One region of the Arthrobacter sp. 05T420 genome, then DNA from elsewhere that is predicted to be linked to it. Evidence: riboswitches for the same ligand, from Rfam matches in the RefSeq annotation. Region 1 holds a riboswitch; each other region holds the start of a gene.
The links. Region 1 has a riboswitch for S-adenosylmethionine ahead of AC1DEM_RS08280 (bifunctional o-acetylhomoserine/o-acetylserine sulfhydrylase). Riboswitches for the same ligand answer to the same signal wherever they lie in the genome.
Positions count from the first base shown of each region.

Region 1 (7,888 bases):
GAGTCCGATCCAGGCGATGACTGCCATAACTTAAGCTCCTTTGCTTGATGTGCTGCCGGGAGGCCGGCCCGAAGGCCGGAACCCGGCGTCCCAGTGTCCAGCATCACACCGCTGATAGAGTGCAATCAAGGGAAAAAATCACAGATGCCATGTGCACAAATGCACAAAGTCGGTGCCGGCTCCCCGTATCCGTTGACGACACACTCGCTGAGGAGGGACAAACGTGGACTTGCGTCGGCTTCCGAGCCCCGATGACCTGCTGATCCTGCTGACCGTGGCACGGCTGGGTCGGTTTAACGCGGTGGCGGAGACGCTTGGCACCACCCACACCACCATTTCCCGCCGTGTCCTGGCCCTGGACAAGCAGCTCGGCGGTCGGACCCTGGAGCGCAGCCCGCACGGTTGGGAGCTGACCGAGCTCGGCAGCCAGGCCGTCGCGGCGGCGGAGGCCATCGAGGGCACTCTCGGTGCCCTGTCCAGCAGCATTGCCCGTTCCGGCGATGTGGTCTCCGGCCTTGTCCGGATCAGCACCCCGGACGGCTTCGGCGCCGAATTCCTGGCCCCGGCGCTCGTGCGGCTGCAGCGGGCGAACCCGCTGCTCAACGTCGAGTTGCTCAGCGCCACACGCAAGGCGAGCCAAAACCGCTCCGGCGTGGACCTGGAAGTGGTGGTGGGCAACATGGACACAGCAAACGCCCAGGCCATCTTCCTGAGCAACTATTTCCTCAGGCTGTACGCCAGTCCCGGATATGCGCACGAGCACGGGCTGCCGGCAACACTCGACGACGTCCGGCAGCACGGCTTCGTCTCCTACGTGGAATCGGCGCTCCAGGTGGCCGAGCTGGGGCACCGCTCCACGCAGCTGCCGGTGCCGCGCTCCAGCTTCCAGGCCACCAGCGTCTTCGCCCAGCTGGAGGCCGTCCGGCGGGGCGCCGGGATAGGCCTGCTCCCCAACTTTCTGGTGGCGGGCAGGTCCGACTTCCTGCCCGTCCTGCCGGACGACTTCCAGCGCCAGCTGCCCATCTGGGCCGTGGCCCGGCCCGAGGCGCTGCGTTCAGCCCCCGTCCGTGCCGTGCTGGAGGCGATCCGCGGCGAAATCCGGGAGCGCCAGGACGTGCTGGCCGGCTGAGCCGGGCACGCTGCGTTTAAGGCGGCTGCCCGCCTTCGCGGGGGTCGTCAATTGCGGATCGGCTGGCACAAACGGCAACAGCCCGGGCCCCGCAGTGCGGGGCCCGGGCTGTTGGTGTGTTGATTCGAGCTTACTTCTTGCCTGCGGCGAGCAGGTCGGCAGTGCCCTGGGCGTCGGCGGCGTCGACGTCGTGCAGCGAAATACCGCGGGTCTCCTTGAGGAAGAACACGGCCACCATCGTTACCAGGCAGGCGCCGAGGAGGTAAATCGCCACCGGCGTGGAGGACTTGTACTGGCTCAGCAACGCGACGGCGATGATCGGAGCCAGCGAACCGGCCACGATCGAGGTGACCTGGTAGCCCAGCGAGACACCGGAGTAGCGCATCCGGGTCGGGAACATCTCGGCCATGATGGCCGGCTGGCCGGCATACATCAGAGAGTGGAACAGCAGACCGATGGTGATCGCGGCGAGGATGACGAGGTCGTTCTTGGTGTCCATCATCGGGAAGGCGAAGAAGCCCCAGGTGCCACCGAGGATAGCGCCGGCCATGTAGACAGGCTTGCGGCCGACGTTGTCCGAGAGCTTGCCGACCAAAGGGATCACGACGAAGTGGACCAGGTGCGCCACGAGCAGCAGCAGCAGGATCCGCGAGGTGTCCGTCTGGACCACGACCTTCAGGTAGGTAATGGAGAACGTGACCACAAGGTAGTAGAGGATGTTCTCCGCGAATCGCAGACCCATCGCGGTGAAGACGCCACGCGGGTAGCGGCGGAAGACTTCGGCGACGCCGTAGCCCTTGTTCTCAACGGTGACCTCTTTGCGGGCTTCCAGGAAGATTGGGGCGTCCTGGACTTTAGTGCGGATGTAGTAGCCGACAATCACGATCACAGCGGAGAGCCAGAAGGCCACACGCCAGCCCCAGCTGAGGAACTCCGCGGATGACAGCGTGGCGGACAAGGTGAACAGCACGCCGGTGGCGAGAAGGTTGCCCATCGGAACCGCCGACTGAGGCCAGCTGGCCCAGAATCCGCGCGACTTGCTCGGGCTGTGCTCAGCCACGAGGAGGACTGCGCCGCCCCACTCACCGCCGACGGCGAAGCCCTGGACGAAGCGCAGGAAGACCAAGAGCGCCGGGGCCCAGTAGCCGATCTGCTGGAAGGTCGGCAGGCAGCCCATAGCGAAGGTGGCAACACCGACAAGGATGATGCTCAGCTGGAGCAGCTGCTTGCGGCCGAACTTGTCGCCGAAGTGGCCGAAGACGATGCCACCGATGGGGCGGGCAATAAAGCCGACCGCGTAGGTGACGAACGCGGCAATGATGCCGTCCAACTCCGAACCGGAATTGGGAAAGAACAGCTTGCCGAAGACCAGGGTGGCGGCGGAAGCGTAGAGGAAGAACTCGTACCACTCAACCACCGTGCCGGCCATGGAGGCCGTGACAACCTTCTTCAGGCCGGACGATTTGACGTCCGTTTCTTCAGCGCGCCTTGCGGCGTTTTCCGTACTCATCGTGACTCCTTTGGTGTCTCCGTCGACACCCTGTGGACCATTGGGCTGAGGACGCACGTGACTTAGGGCACATGGCGTCATTCCCCATGAGTATGGACGCTCCCGCCCTGAGCCTCAACAGCCATTAGTGCAGAGCGCATCTGCAAAAATGCACACGAGGTCGCGCCTAGTGGTCGAAGAAGGCCTCCCGCAGCTGGCCGCTGAGCTGGCCGATTTCGGTCAGGAAACCGTCGTGGCCGATGGGCGCTTCAATGATGTGCACTTCCGGGCGCCCGGGCAGGGCATCGGCCAGTTGACGGGACTGGGCCGGGAAATACAGGCGGTCCGAGTCCACGGCCGCCACCAGGAACTCGGCGGTGGCCGGGGCCAGGGCCTCCTCGAGGCTTCCGCGCCCCCTGCAGACATCGTGGCTCATGAGGGCCTCGGTAATGGCGATGTAGCTGTTCGCGTCGAAGCGCCGGACCAGCTTGTTGCCCTGGTGGTCCAGATAGCTCTCCACCTGGTAGCGCCCGCGCCCGGCCAGCGATCCGGCTTCCAGGGGCGCCTCCGGCTCCTGCGCGTTCCGGCCAAACCTGCCGTCCAGTTCGGCTGCGGAGCGGTAGGTGATGTGCGCGATGCGGCGGGCGAGCGCGAGCCCTGCTTCGGGTTCCGGGCCGCCGTAGTAGTTTCCGCCGTTGAAGTGGGGGTCCTGGCGGATGGCCAGGGTCTGGGCCTGCGCGAAGGCAATCTGTTCGGCTGTGCTGCTGGCGCCGACGGAAATCACGGCGCAGCGCCGGACCCGGCCGGGGAACGTGACGGCCCATTCAAGGGCGCGCGCGCCGCCGAGGGAGCCGCCCAGCACGGCGTACCAGCTGCCGATGCCCAGGGCGTCGGCCAGCCGCGCCTCGGCGGCGGCGGTGTCCCGCAGGGTGACGAGCGGGAACCGGGATCCCCAGGGGCGCCCGTCCGGGGCCCGCGTGGAGGGTCCCGTGGATCCGTGGCAGCCGCCCAGGATGTTGATTGAAACCACGAAGTACTTGTCCGTGTCCACGGGGGCCCCGGGCCCGGCGAGCTGTTCCCACCAACCGGGCTCTTCGCTGTGGCCGCGGGTCACGTGCGTGTCGCCCGTCAGGGCGTGTTCGATGAGAACGGCATTGGACGCGTCATCGTTCAGGGTCCCCCACGTCTCGTAGGCGAGGACCACATCCGGCAGCGGAATCCCTGATTCGAGCTGCAGGTCACCGATCCTGACGTACTGGACGGTTCCGTCCGGGTTGCGGGATGGCTTGGTTTCAGGAACACCCGTGCGGGTGACGGCAATCGTCATGTGAGGACCTAACTTCGCGCTTGCCTGCCGTCAGCTGACCGGCAGGCCAGGTCTTCACCCGGGGCACCCCGCCGCAAAAGGAGGGTTGCCGGCCAGCAAGCCGGGGCTGTCGCTGGCACTCATGACCTGGTACGAGTCTACGAAAGAGGGTGCGGAAATCACGAAGATTGTGACTTCCATGTGACAGCCCCGCGATCAGACAGCCCCGCCGCCGGCCGTCCCGTTCAAGGGAGGCCGGCGGCTGGCCGTCAGGTTTATCTGGCTTAACTCAGGCGGACTTGGCCGCGCGGAATCCGGCGTCGAGATCCGAGAGGATGTCGTCAATGTGCTCCAGGCCCACGGAGAGCCGCACGAGGCCGGGATTGACGCCGGCGATGGTCTGCTGTTCGGGCGAGAGCTGGCTGTGGGTGGTCGAGGCCGGGTGGATCACCAGGGAACGGACGTCGCCGATGTTCGCGACGTGCGAGTGCAGTTCGAGGGCATCGACGAACCGCTTGCCGGCCTCGGCTCCCCCGGCGATGTTGAACGCGACGACGGCGCCGGTTCCCTTGGGCCCGTACTTGCGGCCGCGCTCGTACCAGGGGCTGGACGGCAGCCCGGCGTAGGCAACCGATTCGACGTCGTCCCTCGCCTCCAGCCACTTCGCCACCGTGGTGGCGTTGGCCACGTGGCGTTCGACGCGCAAGCTCAAGGTCTCAATGCCCTGGGCGATGAGAAACGCGTTGAACGGGGACACGGCGGAGCCGAGATCGCGCAGGAGCTGGACGCGGGCCTTGAGGATGTACGAAAGGTTCGCGCCCAGCGCGCCGTCCGCACCGAGGTCTCGGGCGTAGACCAGCCCGTTGTAGGTGGGGTCCGGGGTGTTGAAGCCGGGGAACCGCCCCGGGTCCTTGCCGAAGTCGAAGTTGCCGGAGTCCACGATCACGCCGGCGATCGCGGCGCCGTGACCGCCGAGGTACTTGGTGGCGGAGTGGACCACGATGTCCGCGCCCCACTCGATCGGCCGGATCAGGTACGGGGTGGAGAGCGTGTTGTCGACGATCAGCGGCACGCCGGCCTCGTGCGCCACACGGGAGACGCCCTCGATGTCCAGGACGTCCTGGCGGGGGTTGGAGACCACTTCGCCGAAGAACAGCTTGGTGTTGGGCCGGACGACGTCGCGCCACTGCTCCAGATTGTCCGGGTCCTCCACGAACGTCACGGAGATGCCGAACTTCTTCAGCGTGTGGGCCAGCAGGTTATAGGTCCCGCCGTACAGGCTGGGGCTGGCCACCACGTGGTCCCCGGCCTCGGCGATGTTGAGGATCGCGAAGGTCTCCGCCGCCTGGCCGGAGCTGAGCAGCAGGGCCGCGAGGCCGCCTTCCAGGCTGGCCACGCGCTGTTCCACGGCGTCCTGGGTGGGGTTGCCGATCCGGGTGTAGATGGGGGCGAGTTCGGCCAGTGCGAAGCGGTTCGCGGCGCTTTCGGCGCTCGGGAACACGAACGACGTCGTCTGGTAGATCGGCAGGGAACGCGCGCCGGTGGCGCTGTCCGGCTCCTGGCCGGCGTGGATCTGGCGGGTTTCGAAGGACCAGGCGTTGGACATTGATGCTCCTCAAGGGACTGGGCACAGCACCGGCCAGGGCTTCCGGCCCGGACCGGCGCAGGCGCCGCGCTTGCCCTCCGGCGGGCGCCGGACGGCCAGGTCTTCACCCGGGGCACCCCACCGCGATACGAGGGTTGCCGGCCAGCAAGCCGGGGCTGTGCGCTGGCACTCATGACCTTGCATCAGTGTAGGAAGCGCGGCGGAGCCCTGGATAGCTTTGTGACGAAGATGAAGACGCCTGCGTGTCAGCGCCCCCCGTGACACCGCGTCGGCCTCCCCGGGACATCCCATGACGGTTAGGGGAACCTAAGCTGAGAGGTCCATCACAAAGTGCCAAGATGATGGCATGCGCATGGATCACGTCTCTTACGCCTGTGAACACGATGGCTTGGCAGCCACCACTGAACGTATCGCGTCTGCCCTCGGCGTTGAAGCCGTGAAGGGCGGAGTGCACCCCCGTTTCGGGACTCGCAACATGATTATCCCGCTCGCGGGACACAAGTACCTGGAGGTCGTGGAGGTCCTGAACCACCCGGCCTCCGACAAGGCCCCGTTCGGCCAGGCAGTCCGGGCACGTTCCGAAGCGGGCGGCGGCTGGATGGGCTGGTGCGTCGAGGTTGACGATCTGGCCCCGTTCGAGGAGCGGCTCGGCCGAGCGGCCGTGAACGGCAACCGGAAGTTTCCGGACGGCCGCGAACTGGTCTGGAAGCAGATCGGCATCCTGGGGCTCATCGCCGACCCCCAGGTGCCCTACATGCTCAAGTGGGAGGGCGACCCGGAACTCCACCCGTCCAACGCCTACGCGAGCGAAGTCAAGATGTCCGCATTGACCATTGCCGGTTCGGCAGCGCGCGTGACCGAGTGGCTGGGCGAACCGGTGGAAAAGCCGCTGGAGGACGTCGCCGTGAACTGGATCGCGCCGCACGGCACTCCCGGCATCCTCTCCGTCACCTTCGAGACCTCCTCCGGAGCGGTCACGATCTAACGCCCCACCTGCCCCACGCTTCGGCCGCCATCTCTTAGGTGCCAACGATGTCACCCAGGAGACGGCGGCCGAAATCATTTAAGGGCCCGGATCATTTAGGCCGGTAATGTCGCCGGCCCCTAAACGCAACGCGGGGTCAGATACGGCCCATCCTGGGGCTCCGGATGGGCCGTATCTGACCCCGCGTTGCGTTGTGAGCCGCTCAGCCCAGGCCCACGGCCTTGCCGAACAGGCTGAACCCCACGAACGCCACGGTGTCCAGAATGGCGTGGGCGATCACAAGCGGCATCACCCGCTTGGACCGTATGTAGAACAGCGCGAAGACGACGCCCATTATCGCGTTGCCGATGAACGGCCCGAACCCCTGGTAGAGGTGGTAGCTGCCGCGGAGCAGGGCGCTGGCGGCGATGGCTGCCGGCACGCTCCAGCCCAGTTTCCCCAGCCGGTCCAGCAGGTAGCCCACCACAATCACTTCCTCCACGATCCCGTGCCGGATCGCGGACAGGACCAGCACCGGCACGGTCCACCAGTACGGGGCAAGCGCGCTGGGAATGATCGACGTCGTGATCCCCAGCGCCCGGCCGGCAGCGTAGAGCCCCAGGGACGGAACGCCGATCAGCGCGGCAAGCCCCAGCCCCTGCAGGAGGTCCTTGCCGGGCCGGGCAAAGTCGAAGCCGATCTTTCGGAATGCCGAGGTTCCGCGCTCTCCGGCCGGCCAGTGTTCGGTGAGGAAGTAAATCACCAGGGCCACCGGGACGAGGGCGAAGATGATGTCCAGCATCTGGTAAGTGAGGTCGAAGTATTCGCGCGGGCTCTGTGACCGGTTGAGCGTGGACGTCCCCTGCGCCAGCGGCGCCGTGGTCATCTTGTCCAGCAGCTGCACCAGGGAATAGACCGCGGACTGCCCCAGCGATAAGCCCAGGACAATCAACATTTCGAACCGCAGCCGACGGCGGGAGGGAACCAACATGTTTCTATCTTGCCTGCAGTTGCCGAAAGTTTGCTGGTGCCCGCGTGGTGCCGCCCGCGCCGGCACCCCCGGCTGTTGGGCGCCCTATGCTTGGGGATTATGAGTGCGCCCCGGAAAATCATCATGATCCGGCACGGCCAGTCTGCCGCCAATGCCGATACCTCGATCTACAACCGTGTTCCGGACTACCGGATCCCGTTGACGGCGCTGGGCCTTGAGCAGGCCACCGCGGCCGGGGAAGAGGTCCGGCGCCAGCTGGACGGCCGCCCGGTGTGTGTCTATGTCTCCCCGTACCTGCGCGCCTACCAGACCCTCGAGGCGCTCAACCTTGGCCCTCTGGTGGAGCGCGTGATCGAGGAACCGCGGCTGCGCGAACAGGACTGGGCGAACTTTCAGATCGCCG
Region 1 covers NZ_JBFTLG010000006.1:193,206-201,093, forward strand. Annotated here, with positions in the region: gene mmsB (3-hydroxyisobutyrate dehydrogenase) at 1-27, opposite strand, end outside; gene AC1DEM_RS08265 (LysR family transcriptional regulator) at 230-1,129, shown strand; gene AC1DEM_RS08270 (MFS transporter) at 1,260-2,639, opposite strand; gene metX (homoserine O-acetyltransferase MetX) at 2,806-3,945, opposite strand; SAM riboswitch class IV at 3,957-4,072, opposite strand; gene AC1DEM_RS08280 (bifunctional o-acetylhomoserine/o-acetylserine sulfhydrylase) at 4,214-5,530, opposite strand; SAM riboswitch class IV at 5,592-5,707, opposite strand; gene AC1DEM_RS08285 (VOC family protein) at 5,877-6,515, shown strand; gene AC1DEM_RS08290 (CPBP family intramembrane glutamic endopeptidase) at 6,718-7,485, opposite strand; gene AC1DEM_RS08295 (histidine phosphatase family protein) at 7,585-7,888, shown strand, end outside.

Region 2 (7,888 bases), on a different contig from region 1:
GGCAATATCGTCATCGCCGAGAAGCCCTGTCCGTGCGCCTTCGAAGTAGGCGAAGCTAGCCGCTGGGCCACCTGGGTCGGTGAGTTCGAGCACCTCCACCGTGCCGTCCTCGTTCTTCATGATGACGAGGAGATCGAAGAGGCGGATCACGCCCTGCTCGACGAGTTTGACGAGTTCTTCACTGGCCCGTCCCGTCAGTCCCGCCAGGGGGAACTCGAGGAGTACGAAGTCGACCGGCCCGTGGGCCTCGGTCTCCGGTGTGGTAGTCACTGGCATTCCTCCGGTCTGTTTCGGGCGCACCGTCCAGCGCGCTGTCCTTAGTGTGGACGTCCCCTCCCGGGGACGTCACCACCCGCGCCGAATGATTCTGTTGCCGAACCCCCGGCTAGGCCGTCGGGGCCGAGCCGTGGGTCAGGACACTGGCTCTCCCGACGAGGGATCTCAAGAACACTAAAGCGCCTACGGAAGTCCCCCCGCATCATCCGTTTCGGGTGAGCCCGAGGGGGCACATCATAGGGCCGGAAGCAACGGCTTCCGGCCCTATGAGTATTCAGCGCTTCTTGATGTGTGCCACAGGATCGGTGTGGGCATCAACGACGTGCTTCGCCTTTTTCTCGGCCCGTTTTTCCTTGATGGTCTTGACCGACTTTTTCGAAACGCTCTGGTGCGGCGTCTTGTCAGGCATGGTGCTCTCCCTCACGGCTGGGGCCCGGGGTGGCCCCGTCTTTTAAGCTACGCCTCGGGAACCGCGGCGTCCACGATGCCTGCGAAGCGGCTGCCGACGCCGTCATACACACTGCGCACGAGCCCGGGTCCGAGGACGGGGATGTCGCGGGCCTCGTGGTGCGCGCAGCAGACATAGGTGAAGTCCGGCCACCATTTCTTGGGCCGTGCGGCTTCGGAGAATCCACAGACGGCGCAGGTCAGCTGGACCCAGACGGGCCGCTTGCCTGTCCGGTTTGCCCTGGACTGGACCAGCCAGGCCGGGGGGTTGTCCAGCAGTTCGCCGAGCTCGGCCTCGGACAGCCGTGCGGGGATGCCGTGACGGTGCGCCATTTCCAGGGGGATGTCGAGGACCTGGGCTGCTTCACGTCGCGTAATCATCCTTCAACGATACGGGAACGACGGCACCCTAAAGGCCCTCAGCCGGCGAGATAGAGCCCGCAGGCCGCGGCCGCGAGCCCCGCGAGCAGATTCGAGGCTACGTTGAGCGCCGCCGCCCGGTAACGCGTTTCGCTGACCAGGCGGACCGTTGCGGTGGTCCATGAGCTGAAGGTGGTCAGGCCGCCGGCCAGTCCGGTCGCGATGGCCGCGTGCCAGTCGGCTCCCAACTCCATGTGGCCGGTCAGGCCCACGGCTAAACCGATGATGAACGATCCGGTGACGTTGACAGCAAACGTTGCCCACGGCCAGTGCGGCCGGGAGCCTTGGTGGTGCGCAAACCAGGAGTCGACGGCGAACCGCAGCAGTGCTCCCGCCACGCCGCATGCCCCGACCACGAACGCGGTGATCATTGGGCACCTCCGCCGAGGTCGGCAATCGCTTTGCCGGTTTTCCAGCCGGCGGCGGCGGCCCCGAGGCCCAGGACGAGCGAGAGCCCGAGGTAGGCCAGCCAGGTGGCGTGATAGCCGCCGCGGAACTGCTGGTCAATGACTATGACCAGCGCTGAAAAAGTGGTGAAGGACCCCAGAAGGCCGGGGCCGATGCCGGCGCGCAGCCAGAACGCCGTCTGTGGCCGCGCGATCCAGATGGTGGTCAACGTGGCCAGGATGAAGCTCCCGGCCACGTTGATCGCCAGCGTGGTCCACGGCACCTCACCGGCGTTGTCGGGGAACATCAGGCCGGCGCCGAACCGCAGCTCAGTTCCGATCAACCCGCCGACGGCGACGGCGGACCAGGCCTTCCAGCCCGGTACGCCGGGGCGCGGCACGGTCCGGCGATCGTCCAGCGCGCTTTTCACTCAGCTCACGTTTCAATCATGGGCGGGGGCGCTGCAGCCTGCGTGCGCGGCATCGCTGTGGACCCAGAGGGCCGAGGCGACTTCTTCGGCAAAGTCGAATTCCCGCGGTGCCGCGGCGGCACCGATCCGCACCACGATCGGACCGCCGAACGGCCTCCGGCCCACCACCTCCACCTCGGCGTCGAGGTCGATGTCCTGGGCGGCGAGGTAGCGCAGCAGCTCCGGGTTCTCGTCGCTGATCCGGGTGATCCGGCCGGTATGGCCGTCGTCGAGTTCGCTCAGGCGGTGGGCGGCGGGCACCAGCACGGAGCCGTCCGCGGCCGGGATGGGATCGCCGTGCGGGTCCCGGGCGGGGTTTCCGAGCTTGGCCGCCATCCGCTCAATGAAGGTGTCGGAGACGGCGTGCTCAAGGAGCTCTGCTTCGTCGTGGACCTCGTCCCAGCGGTAGCCGAGCTCCCGGACGAGGAAAGTCTCGAGCAACCGGTGCCGCCGGACCATGGACAGGGCGAGCCGGACGCCGTCGCTGGTGAGAGTGACGGCACTATAGGGCTTGTGGTCTACGAGGCCTTGGTCCTTGAGCTTGCGGACCATTTCCGAAACCGAGGAGTTGGCGACGCCCAGGCGCTGCGCCAGCTGCGTGGAGGTGATGGGTTTCGGCTGCCATTCGGTGAACGAATAGATGACCTTGACGTAGTCCTCGATCGAGGAGGAGGGCGCACTGGTCTTCACAGACCTAAGCCTACCGTCAGCTTCCTCGGGAGAAAGTGAGCCACAGCAGCACCACATTAAGTGCCACGACGAGCACCACGCTGATGATGGCTGCGATGCGGAGGGCCAGGCCGTCGGCAAACCGGCCCATCAGGGCCTTGCTGCTGGTCAGTACCACCAGCGGGACGAGGACAAAGGGAATCCCGAAGCTGAGGACCACCTGGCTCAAGACGAGCGCCCAGGTGGGGTCGAAGCCGACCGCCAGCAGCACAACGGCCGGAATCAGGGTCACCACGCGCCGGGCCATGACAGGAATCTTGATCTTGAGCAGGCCCTGCATGATGGTTCCGCCTGCATAGCAGCCCACCGAGGTCGAGGCCAGGCCGGACGCGAGCAGCCCGACTGCGAAGATCACACCGATGATGGGGCCGAGATTGGCGGTGATGGCGGCGTGCGCGCCCTCGATCGTCTCCGTGCCCTCTTCCCCGCCAAGGGTGGAAGCGGCAAGGAGCAGCATGCCGATGTTGACCAGCCCGGCGATCGCCAGCGCGGCCACGACGTCGAACCGGGTAGCCCTGACCAGGCGCGCGACGGCCGCCGGTGGAACATGCAGGTGTTCGTCTGGGCGGTGCCGGTCCCGGGACAGGGCCGAATGGACGTAGATGGCGTGCGGCATGACGGTAGCGCCGAGCATGCTGGCGGCCAGCAGCACAGTCTCCGGACCCTGGAAGCCGGGCACCAGCCCGGCCAGGGCGGCGCGCGGATCCGGCGGGCTGATGAACAGCCCGGCCAGGAAACCGATGGTGATGATGCCGAGCAGGAACATGATGATGAATTCGAAGGGCCGCTGTTTCTGTCGGGCCTGCACCGCGAGCAGGAGCATCGACACCGCACCGACAATCACGGCGCCAAGGGGGAGGGGGAGTCCGAAAAGCAGGTACAGGGCGATTGCCCCGCCCACCACCTCGGCGAGGTCGGTAGCGGCGGCCACGACTTCGGCCTGCAGCCAGAAGGCGCGACGCCAGAACGGTTTGAGCCGCTCGCCGAGGATCTCCGGGAGGCTCTTTCCCGTGACGATCCCGAGCTTGGCGGACTGGTACTGGACTAGGACTGCCATGATGTTGGCGACCACGAGTACCCACACCAGCAGGTAGCCGTACTGTGCGCCTGCGGTCAGGTTGGCGGCCACGTTTCCGGGGTCCACGTAGGCGATCGACGCCACGAACGCCGGCCCCAGCAGGCCGATCAGGGCCCTGCGGGCACCCGGATGTTTATAGGTGCGCGCGTCCTGCGGCGACTGCTCGTGGCCCCTTACATCCAGCACTGCCAGCTCCCGTGAATGGCGCGTCTGCGTTGACGCGATGATCGGCACCGGCCGGAAAAGCGCCCGGTTCAAAGTTTCGCATGCCTACAAGCGACTATTAGGCATACCGAAACAATATGCCCCGGCCGGGGCCTTACGCAATCCGGAAGGCCCGCCACGTCTGGGTCAGGTAGGGCAGCCGCAGCACTGCGCCTGGGGCATGGCCCAGATGCTCGTGCAGGTACCAGTCGAGGTTGGACATTACTTTGGCCCGGGTGGAATCCGATGCCGCGAGGTAGTAGCTGCGGGACTTTGTCAGCTCCTGGATGTCCGCCGTGGTGACCGAATCCTCCCACCGGGTCAGGTGGCTCTCCAGCCCGGTGAACTCGGAACCCACGGGCGGGCGGAAGTGCGGTTTGTGGACGTCCCCGGCGTGCATGATGCGCGAGAGCCGGTGCACCCAGGGCGCAGCGGTGTCCAGTTGGTTCCAGATCAGGCCCAGCACACCGTGCGGCCGCAGGATCCGGGCAATCTCGGTGCTCGCCAGGCGGGGATCGCACCAGTGCCATGCCTGGGCGACCGTGACGAGATCGAACGTCTCCGGCGGCAGGCCCGTGTCCTCGGCGCTGCCCTCGATGGCGGTGACCTCCGGCAGGGTGCGGCGCAACTGCTCCAGCATGTCGGCCGAGGGATCAATGGCCACCGTATGCAGGCCGCGGGCCGCCAGAAGCGCAGTGAACTTGCCGGTGCCGGCGCCGATGTCCGCGGCATCCTTGGCCCCCGCCGGGATCAGCCAGTCGGCCGACTCCTGCGGATACCCCGGGCGGACGCGTTCGTAGTGCTCGCCGCCGTCCTGGAAACTTTGGCCGAGTTCCTGGCGCCGCTCACTGTGGAGCTTGGGCCCGCCGCTTGCCACGTGCGCTCTCCTTCGGGAAGGTACTGCTGGTTTCAGATACCTTTCGAATTTACCGCACGGGCGCCGTGCCTAGTCCTCCGTGCAGGGCGCGGCACCGGCGGTGCCCGGGGTGTTCGGGGCCCAGTGGGGGTAGCTGCGGGTATCGTTGGCCGGCACCCAGCGGCCGGCGTCCACCACGTAGTCCCAGCCGAGTCCGTTCTGCCGCAACTGCTGCAGGCCGGCCAGCAGGCGCTCGGCATCCTCCAGCCGTGAGCCGAGGCCGAAGCTGGCCCGCAAGGAGCCGGCGGGCAGGCCGAGCCGCTTGAGCAGCGGGTGGGCGCAGAAGCGCCCGTCGCGCAGGCCAATGCCGTGTTCGGCCGACAGGTAGGCGGCCACCAGCCCGGCGTCGTAGCCTTCCACGGAAAAGTTTACGACACCGATGGTGCCGGTGCCCGGCAAGTCGCCTCCGGGGGAAGAAGGGGTGGACGAATCGGCAAAAATCCGGTGCACGGTCACGCCGTCGATGCCCTGCAGGCCCTCGACGAGGAAGGACCGGATGGCGTCCTCGTGGGCCTGCCACTGTTCCGGGTCCAGGGCTGCGATCACCTGGGTGGCGCGGGCCAGCGCGGCCGCACCGAGGACGTTCGGCGAGCCGCCCTCGTGCCGGGCGGGTCCGGTGGTCCAGCTGACGGAGTCGAGCCGGGCGTCGCGGACCGCGCCGCCGCCGGCCAGGTGCGGGGTGCCGGCGTCGAGCCAGTCCGTCCGGCCCACCAGCACGCCGGTGCCGAACGGGGCGTACAGCTTGTGCCCCGAGAAGGCGAGGTAGTCGACGTCGTCCGCGGTGATGTCGATCCGCCGGTGCGGGGCCAGCTGTGCGGCGTCGACAACGATCCTGGCGCCGTACTCGTGCGCCAGGGCGGCGAGGGTCCGGATCGGCAGGATTTCCCCCGTGACATTGGAAGCGCCGGTGACGGCCAGCAGGCTGACGCCGCCGCGCGCGAGCTCGTCCCGCAGGCGGTCCACGGTGGCCGCAAGGGTGGGGGCAGCGACGACGCTGCGGTGCGGGACACTCTGCCAGGGCAGGAGGTTGGCGTGGTGCTCGATGTCGAGATACAGGACCTCGCCCGTGGGCCGGCCGTCACGGAGCGGCAGGCAGCCGGCCAGCAGGTTCAGGGAATCGGTGGTGTTGCGGGTGAAGATCACGGAATCGTCCGCCCGGCCGCCCACGAAGTCCCGCACGATGTCCCGGGCATTCTCGTAGACGGACGTGCTGATCTGCGATGCGTAGCCGGCGCCGCGGTGCACGCTCGCGTAGTAAGGCAGGATTTCGTTCAAGTAGGCCGAGACCACGGACAGGGCCGGGGCGGAGGCGCCGTAGTCGAGGTTGGCGTAGCGGGCATGGCCGCCTGTGATCAGCGGGGCCTGGATTTCGGCCCCGGTGACGGCCGCCAGCGGGCGGCCCGCGAGGGCGTGAAATTCGGGGGCAGCGGGAAAAATGGCAGTTGTCATGGGACCTCACTCGACCAGGACCCCCACATCGTGGGAATCCGCGCTTGCCGGGTCCGTTCCGGACCGGCCAGGTCGTCACCCGGGGCACCCCACCGCGTCTGGAGGGTTGCCGGCCAGCAAACCGGGGTTTAGCGCTGGCACTCGTGACCTGCATCGAGCGTAGGACATACGCGCAGCCGGGGAAAAGGCGGTCACCGATTGTGAAGCGGATTGTTACGGACCAGGGCTACGGAGCCGCCGTGACACCATCCAAGGACGGCACTGTGACGCGGCGCGCCGGGCAGGCTCCCGGGCATCCGCCGCGCGGATCGGCCCCGCCGCACGCTCTCATCGCAGACTCCGCCTCCCTCAATTCCCAAGTCGGCCGCCTCAAGCCGACCACAGTGGCGGTCCCGGGGCTCCGGCCGCCAGCGGGCTGGACGCTGAGGCCGAACAGGGCTTCCAGCGCAGCCGCGTAGTCGTGCTGGCGGCCGTCCGTGGCCAGTTCCCTGGCGCGGACCGTGGGGAGGTGAAGCAGCCGGCGGACCAGCCGGCGCATCGCGAGGTTCACATCCTCTGCCTGGGCGCCGCGCCCATGTTGCTTCATGGTGCGCTCCACTTCGGCCTCGAGGACCTGCTGGACGTGCCGGCGCAGGGCCACGATGGCGGCGTCGACTGCGCGCAGTTCCTCTCGATCTTCGAAACGGTGCGCCGCCTGCCGGACCATTGTGCGGGCGAGGCGGAGCGCCTCGGAGTCCGCAGGGGGAGCCGCGGATCGCACTGAATCCAGGGTGATCAGTTCAATGCCCGGCAGATCCGCCACGTGGGGGTCGAAGTCATGGCTCAGAGCGAGATCGACGACGGTGAGGGCACGGCCACTGCCACCTCTCCACTGCGCCAGTTGGCCGGCAGCGATGCGCGTCTCCGTGCCGCTGCAGCCAATCAGTATGTCTGCCCGGGCAACAGCGGCGGGCAGCACCTGTGCCGTCAGCGCCGTGCCACCCCTGCTTGCCACAAAGGCCTCCGCGCGGCCGGATTGGGAGAAGACGGAAATGGTGGGGCATCGTTTGCTCCTGAGGATCTCCGCGACGCACGCGGCGTAGGAACCGGTGCCGAAGAGGACTACGGAAGCATCAGTCAGGGACGGGTACGCGACTCCGGCAGTGGCCAGTTCAAGGGCCACCGAGGCTATGGACCTGCTGGCGCTGCTGAGCGTGGTCCGCGCCCCCACGTCCCTGCCCGTGCGGGAGGCCTCCTGAAACAGCCGGACCAAAAGCCCGCTCGCAGTACCTGCGGCTTGTGCTTCAGCGAGGGCGCGGCGGACCTGGCCGGCGACTTGACGCTCACCCACCACAACGGAGTTCAGGCCGGCTGCAACGGCGAAGAGATGCTCCGCCGCGGACGCGCCAGACGAGTGTTCGAACAGGGACGCAAGCCGGACGGCGGGCAGGCCCGTGCAGAGGCGGACCGTACCCAGGGCAACGGTGCAGGCGGCATCTACATGGTCCCTGGACGCCACCTCGCAGTAGATCTC
Region 2 covers NZ_JBFTLG010000001.1:460,860-468,747, forward strand. Annotated here, with positions in the region: gene AC1DEM_RS02120 (DUF6325 family protein) at 1-270, opposite strand, end outside; gene AC1DEM_RS02125 (hypothetical protein) at 551-685, opposite strand; gene AC1DEM_RS02130 (hypothetical protein) at 733-1,104, opposite strand; gene crcB (fluoride efflux transporter CrcB) at 1,143-1,514, opposite strand; gene AC1DEM_RS02140 (fluoride efflux transporter FluC) at 1,511-1,960, opposite strand; gene AC1DEM_RS02145 (metal-dependent transcriptional regulator) at 1,973-2,689, opposite strand; gene AC1DEM_RS02150 (Nramp family divalent metal transporter) at 2,706-3,992, opposite strand; gene AC1DEM_RS02155 (class I SAM-dependent methyltransferase) at 4,126-4,887, opposite strand; gene AC1DEM_RS02160 (aminotransferase class V-fold PLP-dependent enzyme) at 4,957-6,375, opposite strand; SAM riboswitch class IV at 6,411-6,524, opposite strand; gene AC1DEM_RS02165 (glutamyl-tRNA reductase) at 6,602-7,888, opposite strand, start outside.
Region 2: it holds a riboswitch for S-adenosylmethionine, as region 1 does, so the genes downstream of both, AC1DEM_RS02160 (aminotransferase class V-fold PLP-dependent enzyme) here and AC1DEM_RS08280 (bifunctional o-acetylhomoserine/o-acetylserine sulfhydrylase) in region 1, are expected to answer to the same signal.

Region 3 (7,888 bases), on a different contig from region 1:
ATCGCATTCGGCTATGTTGTTACCCTCGTCACCGTTTTCATATTGTGTTTGCCCCTTATTTTCGGATTAGTGCTGCTCATGCTCCTGGCAGGTACCGTGCGGCTGATCCTCTTCCTGGCGACGGCACTGACCGTTGGGCTGATCGGCTTGTTCAGGAGCCAGGCCGGCAGCCCGCGCCGGCCTGGACATGGGTCTCATCTCATCACGCACTGACCGGACCATGGTCGGGGGCGGGGCCGGGGCCAGGCGTGCTGGTCCTCACCCCAGGGCGTCCGCGGGAATTGCCGGGCACCGCCGGAACGAGGCGGGGTTGAACGCCGGGAGCATGAAGGTTGCCAGTACGGCGTCGAGCATTTCCGGGGCCCACGTACTGTTCTCCCCGAGGGTCGCGCAGACTCCCAGCACCACAGGGGTTCCGTCCGCGCGGCGGCGGATCTGGACCTGGACTGGCCCGGTCAGCCCGAGCGTGCGGACGGCGGCCAGGCCCAGCTTCCGTACGTCCCCGGCCTCGCTGGCGGGCACCCTGCGACTTACCTCGTCGCTGCCGGCGCGTCCATACGGAGTCCTGGTCTTCTCCAGGACCACCGCCACTGGCGCCATCGCGTTGCGTGCCGGGGTGCCGAACACCAGACAGACATAGTCGGCGCCCGGGATGAACTCCTGGACAAGCTGCCCCGCGGGCATGTTCTTCCAGGTGACGGAGGCCGTTCCGGCCAGCACGTGGACCCCACGGGAGCCTTCGAAGACCCGCGGCTTGACCACCACGGGACCGCTGAGGCCGGCTAGGGATGCCGGCGCGGCAGCGAGGTCGCCCGGAACGCCGAACCGGGGCACCGGAATGCCGGCTGCCTGCAACGCCCAGGTGGTAAACAGGTTGTCGTTGGCGAGCGCCACCGCGGCAGGGTCGCCCACGATGATCCGCACGTCCTGGGCGAATCCGGCACGGGCTGCGGCCAGGACCGGAAGTTCCACGGTGAGGGTCGGAATGATGACGTTGATGGCTTCGCGATCCACCAGCCGGCGCAGGTCCAGGATCATGTCCGGGTCCGTCGCGGGCAAGAGCCTGGCCGCGGCTGCGGAGGGAGCAGCCTCCGCCTGGCGAGTGTCGGCGCGGGCATCGGAGCCCAGATACGGAAGGCCGCGGGCTTCGAGTTGGGCCGCGACCGTACGGCCGGCGGCGCTTGCTATCCCGGTAACCAGTATGCGCGGGCCCACAATTGCTCCATTCCGCCGTCACCGGCGGGGCCGCTGCTGCGGCTCCGACGGTTCCGGCCACCGATTCATAGGCTTGTTGACGGACGACTCGATTTACGGACTGCTGATTTACGCACTGCTGATTGACGGACTGCCCGGATCTGCCGCAACTCGCGCCGACACGCAGGACCATTCCCCTAGTAGACGGCGAATCGTCCGCGCACACACGAGTGGGCAATACCCGAAGTTGGAGCCCGCTACTACTTGCCTGAGGCACGCATACGGTCCGCCGGCCGGCACAGGCTGTTGCGCGTGGCCCGGTTACGGAACATGACGACGGCGGCCGTGCGGGCCGGCGTCGTTGGTGTTACGTTTTTGGGGAGTAATGAGAACCGGCGCCAAGCCCTGACTGGCCGGTCGGCAACCCTCCCTTTTCGCGGCGGGGTGCCTCAGGTGAATACTCGGCATATCGACCATTCGAGCTGCAAGCGTGAAAGAGGAGATCCGTCGTGCCCGACACGTCAACACCCGCTGTACCCGAAATACTCAGTTCATCAGCCGCCCCAGACACAGCCACCCGTGCAGCAACCAGCGCGGCCCCCGCCGGCGAGGAAAGGCTGGCCTACCGCCTGTTCACCGGTGCGGATGACCGCGCCTTTTGTGAGCGCGTGTCGGCCGCATTGGCCGAGGGCTACGTCCTGCATGGAAGCCCCGCCGCCAGCTTCAACGGCAGCACCGTGATCGTGGCGCAGGCGCTGGTGCTGCCGGCTGCCATTGCGAGCGCGGACGCCGCCGTGGCCAATGCGGTTGATGAGCTCGACGCCGACGAGTTTGACGCTGTTGGGGCATTCGAGGGGCACGCATGAGCTACGCAGGAGACCTCAGCCCTACTGAGGCGTGGGCCAAGCTTGAGGCGGGAGCCATTCTGGTGGATGTCCGGACCGAGGGCGAATGGGCCCACATCGGCATCCCGGACACCAAGTCCGCAGAAAATGATCCGCTCTTCATCCAGTGGAACCTTGCCGGCGGCACGCCGAATCCGCACTTCGTGGAACAGCTAAAGCGGCAAGCACCGGAGGACACCGCCGTCGAACTGGTGTTCCTGTGCCGCTCCGGTGCCCGGTCGATCGCCGCCGCGACGGCCGCGACGGCCGCCGGCTACACCTCGTACAACGTTCTTGAGGGCTTCGAAGGCGAGACCGACCGCTTTGGCCAACGCACCGTCAACGGCTGGAAGAACCGCGGCCTGCCCACCAACCTCGGAAAAATCTAGTGACTTTCAATCCCGACGCCTCCGGCTGGGCCGCCGACACCCAGGCTGTCCGCGGCGGCCTGGACCGCACCGGCTTCCAGGAAACCACCGAGCCAATCTTCCTCAACTCAGGATTCGTCTACGAGTCCGCGGCCGCCGCCGAGCGCGCCTTCACTGGGGAGGACGAGCGCTTCGTCTACTCCCGCTACGGCAACCCTTCCGTCGCGACGTTCCAGGAGCGGCTCCGGCTGCTCGAGGGAACCGAGGCATGTTTTGCGACGGCGTCCGGCATGTCAGCCGTCTTCACTGCCCTGGGCGCGCTGTTGGCTGCCGGCGACCGCGTGGTCGCAGCCCGCTCACTGTTCGGCTCCTGTTTCGTGATCCTCAACGAGATCCTGCCGCGCTGGGGTGTGGAGACGGTCTTCGTGGACGGACCGGACCTGGAGCAGTGGCAGGTTGCGCTGTCCGAGCCGACCACGGCGGTGTTCTTCGAGTCGCCGTCGAACCCCATGCAGGAAATCGTGGACATCGCCGCCGTGAGCGAACTGGCGCATGCCGCCGGCGCCACGGTGGTGGTCGACAACGTCTTCGCCACCCCGCTGCTGCAGCGTTGCGGAGACCTCGGCGCGGACGTGGTGGTGTACTCCGGCACCAAGCACATCGACGGCCAGGGCAGGGTCCTGGGCGGCGCCATCCTGGGCACCAAGGAATTCATTGACGGGCCCGTCAGGCAGCTCATGCGGCACACCGGTCCGGCGCTCTCGGCCTTCAATGCCTGGGTGCTCACCAAGGGCCTGGAGACCATGGCCCTGCGCGTCAACCATTCCTCGGCCTCTGCCCTGCGGCTGGCGGAATGGCTTGAGGGACAGCCGGCGGTCAGTTGGGTCAAGTACCCGCTGCTGCCGTCCCACCCGCAGTACCCCCTCGCGGTGAAGCAGATGAAGGCCGGCGGGACCGTTCTCACGTTGGAGCTTTCGCCTTCGCCGGGACGCACTGCGAAGCAGGCCGCCTTCGCGCTGCTGGACGCGCTGCGGATCATCGATATCTCCAACAACCTTGGCGACGCCAAGACGCTCATCACGCACCCGGCCACCACCACGCACCGCGCGATGGGCCCGGAAGGCCGTGCGGCGATCGGGCTCAGCGACGGCGTGGTCCGACTTTCGGTGGGCCTGGAGGACGTCGAGGACTTGATCCGCGACCTCGGCCAGGCGCTCAAACAGGTCTAGCGCTCAGGGCCAGTCTTCAAGCAGATCTGGCGCTGCCGGCTCCCCGTCAGCCCCGGCGAACCCTGCCCAGGGGCGATCCCTCGTCGGCCCGTACCTTGGTGGCGGTACCCGGCGCGGCCCCCTGGGTGGTCAGTTCGACGGCCCGTTCGACGACGGCGGGCAGTCCGCCCGCCCGGAACGGCCCGCGCTGCAGCTGCGAACCGGTGCCCTCCGCCAGGATCCGCTCGACGCCCGCGCGCACCAGATCCAGCTCGCCCTGCTCCTCGAGCACCGGGGCCACGAAATCCACCAGTGCCCTGACCACGTCCGCGGCCGGGGCAGGGGTGAAGGTTCCAAAGTCCAGGAGCTCCCCGCGCAGTCCGCAGTTGCTGGCCTGCCAGGCGGCCATCCGCAGCAGCAGTGTGGGCACCGGTGCGGGGTCGACGCCGTCGTTCCACTCCCGCACCGCCGATTCCACGAGGGCGCGCACCAGGACGGCAATCAGGGCAGCGTCCTCGGCCCGCAGGCACACATCGGCGACCCGGATCTCCACGGTGGGATGCTGCCGGCACAGCCGCGCGTCGAAATAGACCATCCCCTCATCCATCAGGACGCCGCTTTGCACCAGCCGGGTCACCACCCGGCGGTAGACGGGCAGGCTGCCGAAGATCATTGTGGGACCGGACCCCGGCCAGCGGTTCCACGCCTGGGTGCGGTAGCTTTCGAATCCGGTCTCGGCCCCGTTCCAGAACGGGGAATTCGCGCTGATTGCAATCAGCACCGCAAGCTTGTCGCGGATCCGGTCCATCACGGCCACGCCCTCCTCCGGGGACTCCACATAGGTGTGGACGTGGAGGCCGCAGGTCAGTTGGTTCCGGACGGTGAGCCCGAAGCGTTGCTGCATGGTCATGTAGCGTGGATTCGGCGTCAGGTGCGTCGCGGAGCCTTGGGGCGACGTGGCCAGGGCTGCGACGCGGCCGCCGTGAGCCCGCGCGGCCTGGTCCGCCAGGGTCCGGCCCCGCCTGAGCTGCCGGAGCAGCTCCGTGTACTCAAGGCACGGATGCGTCTGGGTCTCGATCTGCTCGAGCTTGAGCTCGTAGCTGAAGTCTGCGCCCTCGTGGACCGGTTTCTCTGTCGCGTGAATCCTGGCGGTGTCCGGTTCCTTCGGCGGCACCAGGTTGGGCAACATCAGGTCGGCGAGGGCAAGCAACATCCCCGATTCGGGGTCCACTATCAGCAGTTCTTCCTCCACGCCGAACGTGCGCATGAATCTATTGTGCGTCAGGATCGGCAGAAACGCCCCTACACCGACGCGGGGTCACTCCACGCCCATCCCACGCCTTCGGATGGGCGTGGAGTGACCCCGCGTCGCTTGGGCCGGTCTGGAATCAGTCTTGGAAATACTCAATCTTCGCGCCGATGGTGTTGAGCCGTTCGGCCAGATCCTCATAGCCGCGCTCAATGACATAAATGTTGCGCAGCTCCGAGACCCCGCGGGCGGCCAGCATGGCCAGCAGCAGGCAGGCTGCGGGGCGGAGGGCCGGCGGGCAGCCCACCTCGGCGGCACGCCACTTGGTGGGGCCGTTGACATAAATCCGGTGGGGATCGAGCAGCTGGACCTGGGCGCCCAGTTTGTTCAGTTCCGTCAGGTAGATGGCCCGGTTCTCGTAGACCCAGTCATGGATCATGGTCTGGCCGTGGGCGTTGGCCGCGATCACCGCGAAGAAGGGCAGGTTGTCGATGTTCAGGCCGGGGAAAGGCATGGGGTGGATTTTGTCCTCCGGCGCCCGCAGTTCCGAGGGCTTGGTGGTGACGTCCACCAGGCGGGTGCGGCCGTTGCGGGCAAAGTATTCCCCGGAGACCTCGAGCCGCTGGCCCATCTGCTCGAGCGTGGCGAGTTCGATTTCCATGAACTCGATCGGGACCCGGCGGATGGTGACTTCCGAGTTCGTCACGATGCCGGCGGTGATGAGACTCATCGCCTCGATCGGGTCCTCGGACGGGAAGTATTCGACGTCGGCGTCGATCGACGGGCAGCCGGTGATCTCCAGCGTGGTGGTGCCAACCCCCGCGATTTCCACCCCGAGCATCTGCAGGTAGAAGCAGAGATCCTGCACCATGTAGTTGGGGCTGGCGTTGCGGATGATGGTGGTGCCGCGGCGGTGGGCTGCGGCCATGATGGCGTTCTCGGTCACCGTGTCGCCGCGTTCGCTCAGCACGAAGGAGCGGTCATGGGCGTCCGACGGCGGTGCCTGCACCGCGTAGAACCCGGACTTCGCCTCCACGCTCAGGCCGAACTGCCGCAGTGCCTGCATGTGCGGCTGCACGGTGCGCGTGCCAAGGTCGCAGCCGCCGGCGTATGGCAGCCGGTAGGTGTCGGTCTCGTCCAGCAGCGGCCCCAGGAGCATGATGACGCTGCGGGTCCGGCGGGCCGCCTCCACATCCATGGATGCCAGGTCCAGGACCGCGGGGCGGCGGATCTGGAGGTCGTTTGCGTTGAGCCACGTGCATTCGACGCCGATGCTGGTCAGCACCTCCACGATCCGGTTGACTTCCTCGATCCGGGCCAGCCGGCGCAGGGTGGTGGTGCCGCGGTTGATGAGGCTGGCGCACAACAGCGCGACGCCGGCATTCTTGCTGCTGTTGACGTCCACCGCACCGGCCAGCGTGCGGCCGCCCTCGACCCGGAGGTGGGTCATCTGGGGCCGGCCCACCTTGACGATGCTGTGCCCGACGATCGCCTCCAGTCGCTGGATCATCTTCAGGCTCAGGTTCTGCTTTCCCTGTTCCATCCGGGCGATGGCGCTCTGGCTGGTGCCGAGCTCGGCGGCGAGTTGTCCCTGAGTCCAGCCTTTCGCCCCGCGGGCTTCGCGGAGCAGGAGGCCTACATGTTCAGCAGTCGGTTGAGTCATGTCCCGAAAATATCACGGATGATTTATTAACCCCCGGCATTCCGGCCGGATTGCCGTTAATCTCACAGGGATACCCGCATCATGCGATAACCCGCGCACTGCGGTGCACGGTGGCGCTTGAATCAGTAGTGCCGTCAATGGCTTCGCCAGTGGCGCCGGCGGTTGCGGCGACGCCTACTGGTGCGTGAGGAAGACAAGGTTCCAGCTGCCCGCCACAAGGGCCGCGGCGGCGGCTGCTGCCGCGATGCCGAGCCCGCCCAGCAGCACCCAGGCGTCAAGCCCACTGAAAGTAGACGGCCTGGCCCAGGTCCGCGCGGCGCCGCCGAAGCCGCGGGCCTCCATGGTCACCGCGAGCCGCGAGGCGCTCCGGATCGCCTGCACCAGCAGGCCGAAGCTCTGGCCCAGAGTGGCGCGGAACCGCTGATAGGGGTTACCGCTCGAGCCCACCCCGCGGGCCCGCCGGGCCATGCCGATCGTCTGCCATTGCTCGGTCATGATCCCGACCAGCCGCATGGCGGCCAAGGTGCCCAGGACGAACCGGTGCGGCAGTTTTGCGTTCTGGGCCAGGGCGTCGGCCAGGTCTGTGGGGTCGGTGCAGCTCATCAGCAGCACCGCAGGCAGCGCGATGGCAAGCCCGCGGAGCATGAAGCCGATCCCCAACTGCAGGGAGCCGGCACTGATGGACCAGATCCCGGCGTCGACCAGCACGGAACCGGCGTCGGGCGCCAGGATGGCGGTGCTCCAGCCACCCAGCGCCGCCGCGAGGATCAGCGGCCAGCCCCGCTGCCACAGCAGCGCCAAGGTCAGGCCGGCCAGCGGCAGGAGCAGCAGTTCGAAGGCCAGCGCCACCGATGCCGAGACCCAGTCAATGGACAGCGCCAGGACCATGGTGATCAGGGTGACCGCCGTGAACTTGGCGAGCGGGTTGGCACGGGTCAGCAGCGCATGGTTGCCGCGCAGGCTCAGTGCGTCCCTCATGGCGTGGCCCCTTCCGGCAGCTCAAGTTCCGGGCCCGGAACGGCGGCGGTTTCTCGCGGCCGGAGGCGGAGTTCGGTGCCGCCGAGGACGGCGCTGAATTCGGCGTCGTGCGTCACAGAGACGACGGCGGTGCCGGCGTCGAGGAGCTCGGACAGGAACGACGCGAGTTCGGCCCAGGTGTTGGCATCCTGGCCGAAGGTGGGTTCGTCCAGAACCAGCACCTGCGGGTGCGCCGCCAGCACCGTGGCTACCGAAAGGCGGCGCTTCTCGCCGCCGGAGAGCGTGTAGGGGTTGGCGTCCACGAGATCTGTCAGCCGCAGCCGCTCCAGCAGCTCATCCACGCG
Region 3 covers NZ_JBFTLG010000022.1:83,305-91,192, reverse strand. Annotated here, with positions in the region: gene AC1DEM_RS19410 (hypothetical protein) at 1-213, shown strand, start outside; gene AC1DEM_RS19405 (ATP-grasp domain-containing protein) at 259-1,215, opposite strand; SAM riboswitch class IV at 1,576-1,691, shown strand; gene AC1DEM_RS19400 (DUF1737 domain-containing protein) at 1,812-2,060, shown strand; gene AC1DEM_RS19395 (rhodanese-like domain-containing protein) at 2,057-2,467, shown strand; gene AC1DEM_RS19390 (O-succinylhomoserine sulfhydrylase) at 2,467-3,675, shown strand; gene AC1DEM_RS19385 (glutamate--cysteine ligase 2) at 3,722-4,921, opposite strand; gene AC1DEM_RS19380 (UDP-N-acetylglucosamine 1-carboxyvinyltransferase) at 5,043-6,566, opposite strand; gene AC1DEM_RS19375 (energy-coupling factor transporter transmembrane component T family protein) at 6,741-7,544, opposite strand; gene AC1DEM_RS19370 (ABC transporter ATP-binding protein) at 7,541-7,888, opposite strand, start outside.
Region 3: it holds a riboswitch for S-adenosylmethionine, as region 1 does, so the genes downstream of both, AC1DEM_RS19400 (DUF1737 domain-containing protein) here and AC1DEM_RS08280 (bifunctional o-acetylhomoserine/o-acetylserine sulfhydrylase) in region 1, are expected to answer to the same signal.